2 regions of the Enterobacter mori genome follow, and region 1 is predicted to be linked to the other one. Evidence: predicted binding sites of a transcription regulator. Region 1 holds the regulator's gene; the other holds the start of a gene.
What was found. Region 1 encodes LexA, which represses DNA repair genes until DNA is damaged. Its sites were predicted from a motif close to TNCTGTATGTACATACAGNA; they were not measured.

Region 1 (3,420 bases):
CCCCTGGTGATACAACACATAGGAGAGCAGCAGGTAGTCCATGTGGCTGCGGTGGCAGGGCACATAAACAATTTCATGACCGTCGTGGGCCAGCTGGCGTACGCGCTCTGCGTTGTGGACGTTAATGCCCTGATAGAGACGGTTCCAGGTGAAACTCAGGATACGGTCAGAGAGGCGAATCATCTCGTAGGAGAAGTTCGCCGCGATCTCTTCCATCAGCGCAATGGCGTTCTGCTGTGCTTTCTCGTGGGAAATCTTCTTGCTGCGTGCTTCGTCTTCAACTGCGCGGGCAATCGCTTTGGAGGCCAGCAGCTTGTTGAAAAGATCCTGACGCGCCGGGAGACGAGGCCCAACGGCAGCCAGACGCTGGCGTGCGAAGTGCATACGCGCTACGCGTGCCAGTTTTTGCGCGATGATCTTGTCGGTGCCGTGCTCGTCCGCCATACGACGCAGCGAAACGGAAGGGGAGAAGCGCACAAAGCTGTCGCGTCCCAGCCAGGAGACCGCGAAGAACTTCTGGATGCCGTTGAGCATACGCAGCGGCGGATTCTCTTCGCCTTTTTCGCGGCCCGGACGGCGACCAAACATCACTGAGACCGGCACCATCTGCACATCCAGATCAGGATTGCTGCGGTGCAGGTCGAGATAGTCATGGAACAGCTTGATGGACTCTTCTTTCGGCGTGTAATAGGTAAACACGCGCGGCCCGCCGTGGATAAACACGTAGCGCGGCAGCAGAGTGCCATCAACTTCAAGCGGTTCAAGTGGGTCAGGTAAATCATGCGCCAGACATTGGGCGCGAAGCGTCAGCAGGTCTGCCTTCGAGTTATAAGGCAAAACATACATAATAGGGCGCGACGTATCGAGCCCTAATTCCAGCGCAGGTTCTGCTGGGATAGACTTACTTTTTACCAGGACGCTTAATGGTAAATTAAGTAATTTGTAGTAAATTCGTGGCCAGCCGGACATAAACGATGTAAAGCCTCTGGTTAATAATGCAATTGCGGCGCAAGGATAACAGAAAGCGCGCAAAATTTCTGTTGTTACCCGTCATACTTCAGGCTGCAGCAAAACGCGCTGCGCTCACAGTTACTGACGCTTTTTCCAATAAAAGGTTCTTTTAATGGCCAATAATACCACTGGGTTAACCCGAATCATCAAAGCTGCTGGCTATTCATGGAAAGGTTTCCGTGCCGCGTGGCTTAACGAAGCTGCTTTCCGCCAGGAGGGGGTCGCCGCTATCGTCGCGATTATCATCGCCTGCTTCCTTGATGTTGATGCAATAACTCGCGTGCTTCTCATCGGCTCTGTTCTTTTGGTGATGATAGTGGAAATTCTCAATAGCGCTATTGAGGCGGTTGTGGACCGTATCGGTTCAGATTTCCACGAACTTTCTGGCCGCGCGAAAGACATGGGATCTGCCGCTGTGCTGCTGGCGATTATCACGGCTGCTATCACCTGGGTCACGTTGCTTTGGTCACATTTCCGATGAGCCTCGAGGAATAATTAAGTCCCTGGTTTTTTGTGCAGTTTTTGGTTCCAAAATCGCCTTTGACTGTATATACTCACAGCATAACTGTATATACACCCAGGGGGCGGAATGAAAGCGTTAACGACCAGGCAGCAAGAGGTGTTTGATCTCATTCGGGATCATATCGGCCAGACGGGTATGCCACCCACGCGTGCGGAAATCGCTCAGCGTCTGGGCTTCCGTTCTCCAAATGCGGCCGAGGAACACCTGAAAGCGCTGGCGCGCAAAGGTGTGATTGAAATTGTGTCTGGCGCGTCTCGCGGCATTCGTCTGCTGGTGGAAGAAGAGACAGGCATTCCGCTGATTGGTCGTGTCGCCGCAGGTGAACCTCTGTTGGCCCAGCAGCATATTGAAGGTCACTATCAGGTCGATCCTGGTATGTTCAAGCCGAGTGCGGATTTCCTGCTGCGCGTCAGCGGGATGTCCATGAAAGATATCGGCATTCTTGACGGCGATCTGCTGGCCGTTCACAAAACACAGGATGTACGTAACGGTCAGGTTGTGGTCGCGCGTATTGATGATGAAGTGACAGTCAAGCGATTGAAAAAACAGGGCAACACCGTACAGCTGCTGCCCGAAAATAACGAATTCTCCCCGATTGTGGTGGATCTGCGCGAACAGAACTTCTCCATTGAAGGTCTGGCCGTTGGTGTTATCCGCAACGGTGAATGGCTGTAACCTCTTCCTGACAGGCTACGGGTCTCCGTAGCCTGGATCATTTTGCATTCCCGGTATTTTTCATGTCACTGCTGACAGCTTCTGATAAGGCATTGTGGCGTCTTGCACTGCCGATGATTTTTTCCAATATCACCGTTCCCTTGCTTGGCCTGGTGGACACTGCGGTGATTGGTCATCTGGATTCCCCCGTTTATCTGGGCGGCGTGGCGATTGGCGCAACGGCGACCAGTTTTCTCTTTATGCTGCTGCTCTTTTTACGCATGAGTACCACGGGGCTTACGGCACAAGCCTATGGCGCGAAAGATCCGCTGCGACTGGCGCGCGCGCTGGTGCAACCACTCATTCTGGCACTTGGGGCAGGTGCCTTAATCGTTCTCTTTCGCACGCCGCTGATTGATCTGGCGCTGCATATTGTGGGTGGCAGCGAGGCGGTACTGGAGCAGGCGCGTCGCTTCCTTGAAATCCGCTGGCTCAGCGCGCCCGCATCACTGGCAAACCTGGTTCTGCTGGGCTGGCTGCTGGGCGTGCAGTACGCTCGTGCGCCGGTCATCCTACTGGTAGTGGGAAACCTTTTGAACATCGTGCTCGACCTCTGGCTGGTGATGGGCCTGCACATGAACGTACAGGGCGCGGCGCTGGCAACAGCAGTCGCAGAATACGGCACGTTTCTCATCGGCCTGTGGATGGTCTGGCGCGTACTGGCCATGCGTGGCGTCTCCCTTGTCATGCTGAAAACCGCGTGGCGCGGCAACATCCGCAAGCTGCTGGCGCTGAACCGCGACATTATGCTGCGCTCATTACTGCTTCAGCTCTGCTTTGGCGCGCTGACGGTCTTTGGGGCGCGACTTGGGCCGGAGATCGTCGCGGTTAATGCGGTCCTGATGACGCTGCTGACCTTTACCGCGTATGCGCTGGATGGCTTTGCCTATGCCGTTGAAGCCCATTCGGGGCAAGCGTATGGCGCACGCGAAAGCGGCCAGCTCCGCGAGGTGTGGCGGGCGGCTTGCCGTCAGTCAGGCCTGGTGGCACTGGCGTTTGCACTCATTTACGCCTGTCTGGGTGAACAAATCGTTGCCTTACTCACCTCCCTCCCATCGCTGCGCGAACTGGCGAGTCACTATGTCGTCTGGCAGGTGATCTTACCGGTGGTGGGCGTGTGGTGTTATCTGCTGGATGGCATGTTTATTGGCGCGACGCGAGGTGCGGAGATG
Region 2 (3,420 bases), 1.2 Mb from region 1:
ATTTTGCTGCGCGGCGAACTGACGCGCCAGCTCATCCTGATGACGTTCATCGGCGTCGTCTTCATAGTCCGATTCACGCGCTTTTTCCTCAGCCATACGCTGGGAAGGCAGCTTGATACCGTAGGAAGCCAGCTCGCGGCGCGTGGGCACACGCACGCGATTAGGACGAGGCAATTGCGGGCCAATGCCCTCTTTCACCTGAGGACGAGGCGCGCCGCCTGTCGCCAGGCTAAAGACCGGTGCCGCAGCGGCGGCAGCGACAGAGGCTTGCTTCACGCTCTCTGCCACAGGCGTTGGATCTACTGGCGGTACGGAAACGGATGGCGCTTTTGTGACAGGCTCTTGCACCGGCTCCGGCACAGGTTGATACCAGGCAGCCAGCTGCTCCCGCTCACGGGCGCGGCGCTCTTCCACTTCTTCAAAGTAGTACATTGGTGGACGAGACGGTTTCGCCTCTTCCGCCACGTCAGGCTCAGGTTGTACGTATGGCTGCGCAGGTTCAACCGGTTCCGGTACATAGGGCTGTGCGACCGGCTGCTCATATTCCGGGTAACCCTGTGGTTCATACACAGGCTCCGGCTGATAAGGCTGCTGCCATTGTTCCTGCTGCACAGGAACATAGCTCTCCGGTTCCGGCGCAATAACAGGTTCCGGGGTGTGAACACCCGGCGCAGTCTGCCAGTCAACCTGAGGTTGCTGGATAACCGACTCCGGAGCAGGAACGGGCGCAGACGGCATTACGGCTTCCGCTGGCGCAGTAAAAGCCTGCGCTGCCGTGGTTGCGGCAGCGGCGGCTGCGACCGGCTCTGTAACTGAATGACCATTCAGCAGCGGATCGTATTCGTCAAAATCGCCAGGCATCGCACGGTTGCCGGAGAAGAGCACATCATCAGGATCGACGGCGGCACCCGCCGCACGGTACTCAACCTGCTCGCCTTCATCCATGCGTTTACCGGAGAAGAGCGCCGCATCGGTTTTACGCCCAAGCGGATTGGCAAATTTTTCAGCGACGCGCTGACGACGCGCGAGCGCGCCGCGAAGAATACGGGCACGACGAGATTCACGACGCTGTACCGGTGCCTCGTCTTCCTCTTCGTACTCATCTTCATATTCGTCTTCATCGACCCACGTATCGTCACGACGGGTACGGTTACTGGCGAAAGTAAGGATAGTGAGAATAAAGCTGCCGATCTTCTCGGCGATGTTCACCCACGACCAGCCAGTAAACAGGGTCAACCCTGCGGCCCAGATGCAAAGCAGCGTCAGGGTGCCGCCACTGCTGTGAAGCATCGGCTGCAGGGCGGAACTCAGCAGGCTACCGATGACGCCACCGGAAGCGAAGTACCAGATATCGTCGGCATTTATAGCCGCCAGCCCGCATGAAGTGAGGATCAGCGCCAGCGCGCCAATCAGGCGCAGCGACACCGCGAAGTAGTCGATGTAATCATCATTCTGACGATGACGCCAGGCAAACCAGCATCCGCCAATGATAATGACGGGAAGGGTATAGGCCATTACACCGAAAATGAAAAACAGCGTATCCGCAAGCCAGGCACCCGGTACACCGCCTAAATTATGGATAGGCTCATGCCATGCGGTTTGCGACCAGCTGGGATCGGAGGGATTGAAACTGAGTAAGGCTGCCATCAGCCAGACGGCGAAAAGGGCAATAAGCAACAGCAAAGCCTCGAGGAGACGACGTCCGCTGCTTAGCTTCGATAGTGTGACTTCTTTGTCTTCAGTGTATTCCTGGCTCAAGAAAGGCTCTCCAGGTATCAGGCATATCCTGCCTGTTTGCTAAAACGGACAACAGCGCCGGGGACTCCCCGGCACTGTTGCTGTATGGATTAACAGGAGTGTAATCAAACTACGCTGATTTTGCACCTGTTCCGTGTTAGCGCGTCTTAATAACCAGACGATTGCTCTGTTTAACCTCTTCCATCACCACATACGTACGGGTGTCGTTCACGCCCGGCAGACGCAGCAAGGTTTCACCCAGCAGCTTACGGTAGGCGGACATATCAGGCACACGGGTTTTCAACAGGTAGTCGAAATCACCGGAAACCAGATGACACTCTTGAATTTCTTCAAGTTTTTGTACAGCGGAGTTGAATTGTTCAAACACATCCGGCGCACCACGATTCAGAGTAATCTCAACAAATACCAGAAGTGAGGCATCCAGATAATGCGGGTTCAGCAGAGCCGTATAGCCCTGAATAAAACCCTGTCTTTCCAGTCGGCGCACACGCTCAAGGCACGGCGTCGGGGAAAGTCCCACACGTTTTGAAAGCTCGACGTTGGAAATACGCCCATCCTTTTGCAATTCATTAAGAATGTTACGATCGATACGGTCGAGATCTTTGCCAGGGCGCTTCTTGCTATCTACCATTATTATTGTCTCTCTGTATTCCTTCCCTACTCCTGCCTGGACCCTGTGCACATCACTGTTCAGAGCCTGTACCCGTTAGTCATCACATCGCCTGGTTATGTATTAGACGCGATGCGGATTCGGGTTCTGTTGGTAAGAAAACCGTTGCCCGAAGGCAGTCACCGACATCACGTATGGCGTCTGTCCACGCCATGCGTAGATTTCACTGACACGGTAAAAATGGCATTTACGTGCATGCCTATGCGGCACACGGTTAACGCGGTTTTTTTTCTTCCTTGAATGTTTTCGCAAAAGCGCAGGGGATTGTCAAAGCAAAACATCGATTTTTAGTACAACATGCCGGATATTCATTACGGCAGGGTATTAATCGTCATTTTATTGCCTTATAAACGACCGGTTTTCAGGAGAAATAGTGATGTTATAGCGCATCATTCATCGTCCGTGGCTATTACACAGATTGATATCAAAATTGCTGCGCTCTTTTTTTACGACAACAAATTCCCTACAATCCAGCCAAATGTCTGCAAACAACAATGGGGATCTCATGGGCACGGCCAAACACAGTAAGCTGCTAATCCTTGGTTCTGGACCTGCGGGATATACCGCAGCGGTCTATGCTGCACGCGCTAACCTGCACCCGGTACTCATCACCGGTATGGAAAAAGGCGGTCAGCTGACCACCACCACCGAAGTGGAAAACTGGCCAGGGGATCCAAACGACCTGACCGGGCCGCTGCTGATGGAACGTATGCACGAGCATGCCGCTAAATTCGAAACTGAAATTCTGTTCGACCACATCAATAAGGTCGATCTGCAGAACCGTCCGTTCCGCCTGACGGGCGACAGCGGCGAATACACCTGTGACGCGCTGATCATCGCCACCGGCGCCTCTGCCCGTTACCTTGGTCTGCCGTCTGAAGAAGCGTTCAAGGGCCGCGGCGTCTCTGCCTGCGCCACCTGCGACGGCTTCTTCTATCGCAACCAGAAAGTTGCAGTGATCGGCGGCGGTAACACCGCGGTGGAAGAAGCGC

Region 2: the regulator LexA is predicted to act here: its motif matches at 1,837-1,856, upstream of N2K86_RS07230 (DNA translocase FtsK 4TM domain-containing protein).

Annotation. Positions count from the first base shown of each region.
Region 1 is NZ_CP104285.1:293,339-296,758, forward strand. It holds gene plsB (glycerol-3-phosphate 1-O-acyltransferase PlsB) at 1-969, opposite strand, end outside; gene N2K86_RS01415 (diacylglycerol kinase) at 1,124-1,492, shown strand; gene lexA (transcriptional repressor LexA) at 1,601-2,209, shown strand; gene dinF (MATE family efflux transporter DinF) at 2,272-3,420, shown strand, end outside.
Region 2 is NZ_CP104285.1:1,538,963-1,542,382, reverse strand. It holds gene N2K86_RS07230 (DNA translocase FtsK 4TM domain-containing protein) at 1-1,758, opposite strand, end outside; gene lrp (leucine-responsive transcriptional regulator Lrp) at 1,895-2,389, opposite strand; gene trxB (thioredoxin-disulfide reductase) at 2,934-3,420, shown strand, end outside.